2 linked regions of the Aminivibrio sp. genome follow. The main gene of each other region encodes a partner of the protein of the gene in region 2 in a complex. Links are inferred from orthologs where the notes say so. Each region holds a gene or a part of one and is shown on either strand. Other genes may lie near its edges.

Region 1 (3,662 bases), on a different replicon or contig from region 2:
GAGTAGTTCGGGCCATCATGGAGCTCGGCGGAGTGAAGGACGTGGTGACCAAGGTCATCGGCCGGACCTCCAATGCAATCAACGTGGCCTGGGCGACCATGCAGGCTCTCGAAGAGATGCGGACCCCCGACGAAATTCTTCGGCTCAGGGGCAAGAAAACCCCCGAAGCCGCGGCGGAGTAGGAGGCATTCTCATGGCGAAGCTTAGAATCACTTGGAAGAGGAGTTCCATCGGCAGGCCCGAGGTCCAGAAGCGGACCGTCCGTGCCCTTGGCCTCACCAAACTCAACCAGACAGTAGAACACGACGACACTCCCCAGATCCGCGGCATGGTCAACAAGGTCAGCCACTTGGTGGAATGTGTTGCCGTGGAGAATGAGGGAGGGACACTCCATGAGCTTGCATGAACTGAGCCCTGCACCCGGCGCCAGGAGCAAGAGCAAGAAAAGGCTCGGTCAGGGTATCGGAAGCGGAACTGGTAAAACGGCGGGAAAGGGCAACAAGGGACAGAAGGCCAGGAGCGGCGGCGGAGTACGGCCGGGCTTCGAGGGCGGACAGATGCCCATGATGCGCCGCATCCCCAAGAAGGGTTTCAACAACGCGAGATTCGCCAAGGAATTCCAGATCGTCAACGTTGAATCCCTTGCCTCCAGGTTTGAAGCGGGGGAGACGGTGGGCTTCTCCGAGATGTATGCAGCGCGCCTCGTCCAGAAGGACAACATCCCTGTGAAAGTACTTGCCTCGGGTGAAATTGACAAGGCGCTTACTGTGCGGGCCCAGGCGTTCAGCGCCCAGGCAAAAGCGAAGATCGAAGCAGCGGGTGGGAAGGCCGAGGTGATCTGAGTGATCGATTCCTTCCGGGATGCCTTCAGACTGCCTGACCTGAAAAGAAGAATACTCTTCTCCCTCGGTGTGCTGTTCGTTTTCCGCTTGGGGGCCCACGTCCCGACGCCCGGGATCGACGCTGAGGCTATGTCCCGTCTGTTCGACGGCGGGGGAGTTCTCGGTTTTCTCGACATATTCGCGGGCGGCGCGCTGAGGCGGTTCAGTATCTTCGCGCTCGGCGTCGCCCCGTACATCAACGCGAGCATCGTCATGCAGCTGCTTGTGGTCATCTTCCCCACACTGGAAAAGATGCAGAAGGAAGGAGAGGACGGCAGAAAAAAGATCGTCCAGTGGACGCGCTACGCCGCCGTCCTCTTCGCTCTGGTTCAGGCGGTGGGCATGACCTTCTGGCTTCGCAGTCTCGGTATTTTCAGCGGTCATCTTTTCGACGGAATCGTGGTGGTATCTACAGTCACGGCGGGATCCATAGCCGTCATGTGGCTCGGTGAGGAAATCTCCGACCACGGTATCGGCAACGGCATCTCGCTCCTTATTTTCGCCGGTATCGTGGCCAGGGTTCCCGAGGCCGTTATCCAGAGCTGGAAAATGCTCATGCTCGGCGAAATGAACGCTCTCGTCCTCTTTCTCGCCCTTTTGCTCATGGTGGGCGTCATTGCGGGATGCATCGTGTTGCAGGAAGGCCAGAGACGGCTTCCCGTGCAATACGCGAAACGTGTGGTAGGCAACAAGATCTACGGCGGACAGAGCACCTTCATTCCCCTGAAGGTCAACCAGGCGGGGGTCATCCCCATCATTTTCGCCTCGTCGGTGCTCCTGTTCCCCTACTCTGTGGCGAAGTTCTTCTCTGGCGACATCGCCCTGTTCTTCCAGAACATCTTCGCCCCGGGAAGTTTTGTGTATACCATTTTATACGTGGCGCTCATCATCTTCTTCTCCTACTTCTACACCGCCGTGGTGTTCAACCCTTCGGACGTGGCGAACAACATGAAGAAGTACGGCGGCTTCATTCTCGGAATCCGGCCGGGCAAGCCCACGTCGGATTACATCGAGAAAGTGATGAGCAGAATCACTCTCGGCGGCGCGTTTTTCCTCGCCGGGGTGGCCCTCGTTCCGAACATCATGACCCAGTTCATGGGGATCAACAGCTTCTACTTCGGCGGAACGGCGGTACTCATCGTCGTCGGCGTTGCTCTCGACACTGTTCACCAGATTGAGGGGCAGCTGCTTATGCGGCACTATGAGGGAATTCTCAAGCGCAAGGACAAAGCCGGCGGACTACTTCGCTTTTAAGGAGAAGGACAATGCGCATAATTCTTCTTGGCTCACCAGGGGCAGGTAAAGGAACACTCGCGGCGGAAATGAGCAAGAAATATTCTGTAGCGCATATCTCCACCGGGGACATTTTTCGCGAAAACGTGAAGAACAACACTCCGTTGGGCAGGGAAGCGCGGTACTACATGGACGCGGGCAAGCTCGTGCCGGACGACATCGTCAACGCAATGATGGAGGACAGGCTTCGGGAGCCCGACTGCGAGAAGGGATTCATCCTCGACGGTTTTCCACGGACGGTTCCCCAGGCGAAAGCCCTGGAGAAGATCCTGGAAGATTTGCATCTCAGCCTCGACGGAGTGGTGTTCCTTGACGTCGATGAAGAGACAGTGGTCAAGCGCCTCTCGGGGCGCAGAACATGCCGCTCCTGCGGAGCGATCTACAATGTGGCGTTCAGGCCGTCGGCAAAGGGAGACCGTTGCGAGAAGTGCGGCGGAGAACTTTACCAGCGGGAAGATGACAGTGAAGAAGTCATAAGGAAAAGGCTGAAGGTGTTTTATGACCAGACCGCGCCGGTGATATCCTACTACGAGGGGAAAAATATGTTTGTGAGGCTACGCTCGGCACGGAACAGCCATTCACTTCTCGAGGAACTCGAAGCGGCATTCGGCGGTACGGAATGATAACGCTGAAAAAAGAACCGGAACTTGTTTTTATGCGGAAAGCGGGAAAGATTGTTGCCGACGTGCTCGACATGATCGGCGGGATAGTTCGCCCCGGAACGACCACCGCCGAGATTGACCGGGCGGCCGAGGATCTCATCCTTAAGGCCGGGGCGACCCCCGCTTTCAAGGGATACCGGGTTCCCGGAATTCCTTCGCCCTTTCCCGGGGCCGTGTGCGCTTCCATTAACAGGGAAGTGGTTCATGGAATTCCGAGCAGAGACCGCCGCCTTGAAGAAGGCGACATCATCAGCATCGATGTCGGCGCCTGCTACTCCGGGTACTTTGGGGACGCAGCCTGCACCTACCCCGTCGGCCGGGTGAATGCCGTCCGACGGAAGCTTCTCGACGTTACCCGAGGAAGCCTTGAGAAGGCGATATCCGTGGCGAAAGCCGGAAAAACCCTGGGCGACATCGGATATGCCGTCGAGAGCTTCATCACTCCTCACGGCTTTGGTCTCGTACGGGATTACTCGGGGCACGGAATAGGCTCCCGTCTTCACGAACCGCCCCAGATACCCAACTACGGGCGTCCGGGACGGGGAATAACACTCAAAGCGGGAATGACTTTGGCCATCGAGCCTATGGTGTTGGCCGGCGCAGAAGAAGTCGAAGTCGGCCGTGACCAGTGGGTGGTCATGACGGTGGACGGCTCCGATGCCGCTCATTTCGAAAAATCGGTTCTCATCCGAGATGGAGAGCCGGAAATTCTTACTCCGTGGACATGGGCCTGAATGAGCTTCCCGACGGCAGCCTGTGCAGAATCGGTCAAGTTGTTCGATCCCGTAAAGGAAAAGATGTCGGCAGATGGTATGTGATCGTCGGA
Region 2 (7,465 bases):
ACCCATCCGTTGCGGACAAAGATATCCGCCTTGCCCGAGGCAACCCCGTTCACGTCAAGATCGAGAACCCACTCCACGGAAAGGCGGTGCTCGGCGGCGGAGCTGCCGGAGACAGTCCGTCCCTCGAGGCCGCTGCCCGAGGCCGTATAGAGATGCTTGCCCCAGAGGGACGGCGGCGTCTCGCTGGGGCTGCTGCCCTGCTCCAGATCGCAGTAGAACGGGGAAATTCCGGAGATGTTGAGCTCCACCACGGGGCGGATCACCGCCGCTTCAGGCGCTGGAGAGGATGGGTCGAAAGGGTGGGCGGTCAGCCAGTGAATCCTGCTCTCCCAGCCGGCCTTCCGGATCCAGCGGTGCAGAAGAAGGACCTTCTCCCAGTCGGTCCAGGGCCCTTCGCCGGGGATGTCCGGCCGGACGAAAGAGGGAGGGAATCCCTGGGCGAACCCCGGCGCACGGTTCATCCATTCGATAAGCCCCTGTCCCGCCTTCAGCCCATTGGCCTGATCAAGAATATTCCGCACCGCCGCGGGGGGCTGGGGCACAAGAAGGCTCTCCAGGGAGCCCAGGTACCTCGCCAAGGCGTCCGTCCCCTTCCGGGTGCTGAAGGAGAGAAAGGCGCGGTCGTCGCTTTTGAGGGTTCTTCCGCTCCATGGGGGACTGTTCAGCACCTGCCAGGTGTACCGCTCTCCGCCGGCGGCCTTCTCCCTCCGGGGTTCGCCCGCTCCTTCGGAGACAACGGAAAGCTCCATTCCGGCGGGAACATTCACGGCGACCCTCTGCTCCCAGAGGGGCAGCGTCTCGTTGATCCACAGGAAATCCTCCACGGCGAACCGCTTCGGGAGGGCTTCCCGCAGGGAAAGAACGATGATGAACTCGTCCTCGATATCGGGAAAAAGAACCTCGGTGAAGGCGATGCCGTTCACCTGCCCCCTCCTCGGGGGAACAGGGCTGAGAATCCGTCCCGACCCGGGGTCGTAGAGCGCGGCGGAGAGAATCTCGGCGGTTCCTCCCTCGTGAACGGGAATGCTCCACCGGGTCCAGCGGTCGTCGATGCCGCGCCGGGCAAGAATGACCATGGTGGTCTTCCGGGTCATGGAGCCGTCGGCTCCGAGGGAATACTCCAAGTCCTTCAGCCAGATCACCCCATCGCTCCCGGGATAGTCGGAGAAGTGGGGGCATTCCTGAATCATCCTGGGGATATTCAGCGCAGGGCCGGCGCCATAGGCAACGGTCCCTCCCGCGAAGAAAAACGCCAAAAGAAGAGCCGCAATAAACGGGACAGCTCCCGGGCAGGCACTTCTGATCTTCATTGTCATGCTTCCATCCCCTTTCCCGCGCCCGGACCTACTTTCCGGCGCCGCAGCAATACTTGTATTTTTTTCCGCTGCCGCACGGGCAGGGATCGTTCCGTCCCACCTTGGGGCCTTTTCGCACCGGCTTCCGGGGCCCCTCTCCAGCCGGTGCGGGCCGTTCGGCGCTCCCGCCGCTGAAGGGAAGGACGAACTCCCGGCTCTCCCTCAGTTCCGCGGATCTGCCCCTGCCCGTGTCGGACACCACCCGCACCCTGAAGACGAGTTCCGCCACCGATTCCCTGACCCGCTCCATCATTTCCTGGAACAGGTTGTAGGATTCGAACTGGTACTCCAGGAGGGGGTCCTTCTGGCCGATGGCCCTGAGTCCGATTCCCCGGCGCAGCTCGTCCATGGCCAGCAGGTGATCCTTCCAGCCGTTGTCCAGGGTGTGGAGGATGAGAAACCGCAGAAGATCTCCTCCCTCCTCACCGAAGGTTTCTACCTTGCTGAGGAAGCGGCCCCGGATCTCCTCCTTCAAGCCGTCTTTCCGGCCGAGCATGTCTCTGGGGTTGTCCACTCCCTCGAGATGCCCCTCGAGCCCCGGACCGAATATGGCCTTCAGCCTGGCCTGGGCCCGTACCGGATCGGACTCCCCTTCCTCGGGGAAGTACTTCTCGAGGATATCCTCCACCACGCCGTCGATCACTTCCCAGACGCGGTCCACGATGCCGTCGTCCGAGAGAATCTGCTGCCTCTCGGCATAGACGGCCTCCCGCTGCCGGTTCATCACGTTGTCGTAGGCGAGGAGCTGCTTCCGTATGTCGAAGTGCATCTCCTCCACCTTTTTCTGGGCGGAGGCGATGGCCCTGGTAAGAAGGGGGTGTTCGATGGACTCCCCCTCCTCCATCCCCAGCTTCTCCATCAGCCCCTGGATCCTCTCCGAACCGAAGAGGCGAAGGAGATCGTCCTCAAGGGAGAGGTAGAACCGGCTCGAACCGGGATCCCCCTGCCGCCCGGCCCGTCCCCGGAGCTGGTTGTCGATCCTCCGGGCCTCGTGGCGCTCCGTGCCGATGATCTTCAGTCCGCCGAGCTCCTTTACCCGCTCCCGCTCCGCGCGGCACTGCTCCCGGAATTTCTCCAGGAGAGAGGCGTAGACCTCCTGTTCCTTCGAGGGGTCGCGATTCTCCGACCTGAGAGCTTCCTTGGCCAGGAACTCGGGATTGCCGCCGAGAAGGATGTCCGTTCCGCGGCCCGCCATGTTCGTGGCCACAGTGACTGCCCCGAGATGGCCGGCCTGGGCCACGATCTGGGCTTCCCTCTCGTGGTGCTTGGCGTTCAGCACCTGGTGGGGGACCTTCCGGGACTTCAGGAGTTTGCTGATCCTCTCGGAGTTTTCGATGGAGGTGGTGCCCACGAGGACCGGGCAGCCCAGGGAGTGAGACTCCTGTATCTCGTCGGCCACGGCGGCGAACTTTTCGGCCACCGTGCGGTAGATGACGTCGGGATAGTCGTTCCTGATCATGTCCACGTTGGTGGGGACCACGATGACCTCGAGACCGTAGATTTCCTTGAACTCCTCGGCCTCGGTGGCGGCGGTTCCCGTCATGCCCGCCAGTTTGCGGTACATGCGGAAATAATTCTGCAGGGTGATGGTGGCAAGGGTCTGGCTCTCCCTGCCCACCTTGACTCCCTCCTTGGCCTCAATGGCCTGGTGGAGTCCGTCGGAGTACCGCCGTCCCATCATGAGCCTGCCGGTGAATTCGTCGACGATGAGAATCTCCCCGTCTTTGACCACGTAATGGACGTCCTTCTGGAAGAGAACGTGGGCTTTGAGGGCCTGGACTATCCTGTGGGCCAGGTCCGAGTGGGCGGCGTCGGAGAAGAGATCCGGCATCTTCAGAAGTTCCTCGCACCTGGCGATGCCCTCTTCCGTCATAACCACGTTCCGTTCCTTCTCGTCCTTTTCGTAGTCCCGACCCTCCCGGAGCTGCCGGGCCACCCGGTCGGACAGGGTGTACATATCCACGTTGTCGTCGGAGGGGCCGGAGATGATCAGCGGGGTCCGCGCCTCGTCTATGAGGATGGAGTCCACCTCGTCCACGATGCAGTAGGAATGTCCCCGCTGGACGATGTGGTCCTCCGAAGTGGCCATGTTGTCCCTAAGGTAGTCGAAGCCGAATTCGCTGTTCGTTCCGTAGGTGATGTCCGCCCTGTAGGCAGCGAACCGCTCCGCCTGGTCCATGTAGGCGTAGATGACGCCGACCGTGAGGCCGAGAAAGGAGTAAATGGGCCCCATCCATTCGGCATCCCGGCGGGCGAGATAGTCGTTCACCGTCACCACGTGGACGCCTTTGCCGGAGAGGGCATTGAGCACCACCGCCAGGGTGGCTACCAGCGTCTTGCCTTCACCGGTCTTCATCTCCGTGATTTTTCCCTCGTGGAGGGCCATTCCGCCCATGAGCTGGACATCGAAGTGGCGGAGCCCGATGGTCCGCTTCGAGACCTCCCTGACTACGGCAAAAACCTCGGGAAGAAGATCGTCGGGGGATTCGCCGCTTTCAAGGCGCCGTCTGAACTCCGGCCCCTTGTTCCTGAGTTCTTCGTCCGACAGGGCCGCTGTTTCGGGCTCGAGGCGGTTGATCTCATCCGCCTTTTCCCTGTAGCGTTTGAGCGCCCGGTCATTGGGATCGAGGCCCAGGACTTTTTTCAGTTTATCGAGCATTACGTCACCTCAAATGAAAGATCGGCCGCGGGGTGAACTTTCCCACGGCAGTTCACACCAGGACATTATATGCTCCGGGAGTGCACGGGGTCAAAGTATTTCGGCGGAAAAAGGACAGAAGGACGTTCAGTCTGTGAAGAGTTTCTTGCCCTTGACGAGGTAGTCCATGCCGGACCAGACGGTGAGGATCATGGCGACCCACATGAACTGGATGCCGAAAGGAAGATTGAAAATGAGCATGGAGATGGCCACGATCTGGAATACCGTCTTGACCTTGCCTCCCCTGGAGGCGGCGATGACAACCCCTTCGGCGGCGGCGACCATGCGGACGCCGGTGACGACGAGATCCCGTGAGAGGATCACCACCACTATCCACGCCGGAATGCGCTGGAGCTCCACCAGGGAGACGAGGGCGGCCATGACGAGAACCTTGTCGGCCACGGGGTCGATGAACTTGCCCAGGTTGGTCACCATGCCCTTTTTCCTGGCGATGTAGCCGTCTGCGGTATCGGTGAGAGCGGCAAGGATGAAGACCGTCCCTGCGAGAATGTCCCCGAAAGTCACCCGCAGTTCGAGCTCTTCCACGATATACACCGGGTAGGTAAACTTGAAGGTAAGAAAGATAAGCACCAAGGGAGCAAGAAAGACCCTCAGAAGACTCAATATGTTGGGAATATTCCAAGCACTCTTCCTCACGGGCATACCCTCCTTGTGACGGCATTTCGCCTCACAGTCTAGTATAGGAAGCTGAAAAGGACAACGGGCCTTTCCCCCCTCAATCAGCAGGTTTTTCAGGTAGCGGGAGTGTCGCCGGTCTTCGTCCTGCCGGCGGCACTCCCGCTGTTTCCATCCTCTGCGGGCCGCTGTTCCCGGTCCGGCGTTCCTTGCAGGCTGTCAGCCGCCGAGGTAGGCTTCCTTCACCCTGCTGTCCTTGAGCAGATCCTCTCCCCTGCCCTCGAGGACGATGGATCCCACCTCAAGGATATAGGCGTAAGATGCGATCTTGAGCGCCGCGAAGGCGTTTTGCTCCACCAGCAGGACGGTCTTGCCCTGGGCATTGATCTCCCCGATGATGTCAAAGACTTCCTTGACGAGAAGAGGGGCGAGCCCAAGGGAGGGTTCGTCGAGCATCACCAGGTGAGGCCGGCTCATGAGGGCCCGGCCCACGGCGAGCATCTGCTGCTCTCCTCCGGAAAGGGTTCCCCCTTTCTGCCAGGACCGTTCCTTCAGCCGGGGAAACAGTTCGTACACATGGTCCCGGTCACGCTCCACCCCGTCCCTGTCGTTTCTGATGAAGGCACCGAGCTGAAGGTTCTCCTCCACTGTAAGGTGGGGCAAAATCCGCCGCCCTTCTGGGCTCATGGCGATTCCAAGCTTGACCATCTCCTCGGGGGCCTTCCCGACAAGGTTTATAGGTTCCCCTTCAGGCGGGGTGTAGACAATCTTCCCCTTGACGCTCCTCACCAGCCCCGCCACGGCGCGGATGGTGCTGCTCTTTCCCGCCCCGTTGGCACCGATGAGGGTGACGATGCTCCCCTGCGGGATGGAGAGGGAAATTCCCTTGACGGCATGAATGGCCCCGTAGTATACGTTGAGGTCTTCAATTTTCAGCATATTTCACGTACTCCTCTCCGAGGTAGGCCACGATGACTCTCTGGTCCGACTGGATTTCGTCGGGGCCGCCTTCGGCGATTTTCACGCCGTAGTCGAGAACCCAGATGTATTCGCAGACTCCCATGACCACCTTCATGTCGTGTTCGATGAGAAGGATGGTGATGCCGAACCGTTCCCTTATGTTCCGGATGAACTGCATCAGTTCCCGGGATTCCTGGGGGTTCATTCCCGCGGCGGGCTCGTCCAGAAGGAGAAATTTCGGATCCGTGGCGAGAGCCCTGGCGATCTCCAGCCGCCGCTGGGCGCCGTAGGGCAGGGAGGCCGAGTTTTCGTCAGCATACCTGAGCAGGCCCACCGATTCGAGAAGGTTCATGGATTTTTTCCGAATTTCCTCCTCCTCCCTGCGGAAAAGGGGAAGCCCAAGGGGGGCCATCCACCACTTCGCCTTCCTGCGGACGTGGCATCCTATCATCACGTTCTCAAGGACCGTTTCATTGGAGAAGAGGCGGATATTCTGGAACGTCCGGGAGATCCCCGCCCGGCACACCATGTGGGGAGGAATACCGGTGATGTCCCTGCCGTCGAAGAGAACCCGACCCTCCGTGGGTTTGTAGAAGCCGGTCACGATATTGAATACCGTGGTCTTGCCCGCCCCGTTGGGACCTATCAGCCCCACGATCGAACCCCGGGGGACGTCGATGGTGAAATCCCTGACGGCGGTCAGTCCGCCGAACTTCATGGTCACGTTTTCCATGCGGAGTATGGGCTCCTGGGTCGTCATTTCGCTTCACCGCCCCGGGCGGAACGGCCGAACAGCCGGTTCCAGCTTATTTCCCTCATGCCCATGATACCCTCGCTGCGGAAAAGAATGATGAGGATGAGCGAGAGGGAGAAGATGACCATTCTCATCCCCGGAATGCCCGGTATTTCGAAGTCTCCTATTACCAGGGGGTTTTCCACGATCCTGAGCCATTCGAGGAGCACCGTGATAACCACGCTCCCGATCAGACTGCCCGTGATGGAGCCGAGCCCTCCTGCCACGGTGATCATCAGCACGTTGAAGGTCAGGGTGAAGACAAACATCTTCGGGTCGATGGTGGTGACGAGGCTGCCCATGAGGGCGCCGCCCACGCCGGCGAAAAATGCGCCGATAGAGAAGGAGACCACCCTGTAGAAAAAGGTGTTGATGCCCATGTTCTTTGCGGCGATCTCGTCGTCCCGGATGGCCTTGAGCACGTTGCCGAAGTTGCTGTTGACGAGCCTGATGATGAAGAAGAGGGTCAGAAGGAGCCACCCGTAATTCCACCAGAGGTTCGCATAGTTGGGAATGCCCTTGATCCCCAGGGCGCCGTTGGTGATGAAGCTGAGGTTCGTGAGGACCACCCGGATTATCTCGGCGAAGCCCAGGGTGGCGATGCCGAGGTAGTCGCCGCCCAGGCGCAGCACCGGGATGGCGATGAGCAGGCCGCAAAGGGCAGCTATGATCCCCGCCAGGAGCACCGCCACAAAGAAGGGTGCCTGGATCACCGACAGGGGCCAGATGAGAGGCTCGAGGATCCACATGGTCTCCTTCTGGGCAGGGGTCAGGATGAGCAGGGCGCACACGTAGGCACCTATGGCCATGAAGCCTGCGTGGCCGAGGGAAAACATGCCGGTGAAGCCGTAGATCAGGTTCAGGCTGAGGGCGAGGATGGCGTTTACGGCAATCAGGTTGAGCACCTGGATCTTGTAGCCGTCCAGGTTTCCCTGGGCCCACCAGATGAACGCCCCGATACCCGCGATGGCCACGCCGTTGAGGATGAGGTTTCTCGTCCGGGTATTCATATCTTGTCCTCCA

What was found. Proteins that work in one complex are often made in the same cells at the same time.
Region 1: the proteins of secA (region 2) and secY are in contact, whole or in part, in a crystal structure (PDB 3DIN), measured with the Thermotoga maritima proteins. The link is inferred for Aminivibrio sp. from one-to-one orthologs. Residues at the interface, in WP_004082002.1 of Thermotoga maritima: Glu261, Ala262, Arg263, Lys300, Ala301, Arg302, Thr303, Ile304, Ile305, Leu323, Tyr324, Asp325, Pro326, Val329, Ser330, Tyr333, Ile336, Lys340, Phe345, Val349, Glu363, Phe364, Tyr374, Ser375, Gly376, Gly377, Glu393, Ile395, Thr482, Ser483; in WP_004081795.1 of Thermotoga maritima: Glu108, Gly109, Glu110, Glu111, Ala236, Glu237, Arg238, Arg239, Ile240, Thr241, Ile242, Gln243, Tyr244, Ala245, Arg246, Arg247, Val248, Thr249, Gly250, Arg251, Arg252, Val253, Tyr254, Gly256, Ala257, Ser258, Thr259, Tyr260, Leu261, Pro262.

What each region holds. Positions count from the first base shown.
Region 1 is NZ_JAESIH010000048.1:36,277-39,938, reverse strand. The notes cover bases 1-2,988. They hold secY (preprotein translocase subunit SecY), read left to right. Parts: upstream 1-842; coding sequence 843-2,135; downstream 2,136-2,988. Other genes in these bases: map (type I methionyl aminopeptidase), read left to right, coding at 2,794-2,988; JMJ95_RS07405 (adenylate kinase), read left to right, coding at 2,147-2,797; rplO (50S ribosomal protein L15), read left to right, coding at 393-842; rpmD (50S ribosomal protein L30), read left to right, coding at 194-406; rpsE (30S ribosomal protein S5), read left to right, coding at 1-182. Also shown: more of map, read left to right, coding at 2,989-3,570. UniProt on the Escherichia coli protein: The central subunit of the protein translocation channel SecYEG. Consists of two halves formed by TMs 1-5 and 6-10.
Region 2 is NZ_JAESIH010000031.1:25,689-33,153, forward strand. The notes cover bases 1,145-4,373. They hold secA (preprotein translocase subunit SecA), read right to left. Parts: upstream 4,015-4,373; coding sequence 1,345-4,014; downstream 1,145-1,344. Other genes in these bases: JMJ95_RS03465 (hypothetical protein), read right to left, coding at 1,145-1,316; pgsA (CDP-diacylglycerol--glycerol-3-phosphate 3-phosphatidyltransferase), read right to left, coding at 4,141-4,373. Outside these bases: more of JMJ95_RS03465, read right to left, coding at 1-1,144; more of pgsA, read right to left, coding at 4,374-4,716; JMJ95_RS03480 (ABC transporter ATP-binding protein), read right to left, coding at 4,909-5,628; JMJ95_RS03485 (ABC transporter ATP-binding protein), read right to left, coding at 5,615-6,409; JMJ95_RS03490 (branched-chain amino acid ABC transporter permease), read right to left, coding at 6,406-7,452; JMJ95_RS03495 (branched-chain amino acid ABC transporter permease), read right to left, coding at 7,449-7,465. UniProt on the Escherichia coli protein: Required for protein export, interacts with the SecYEG preprotein conducting channel.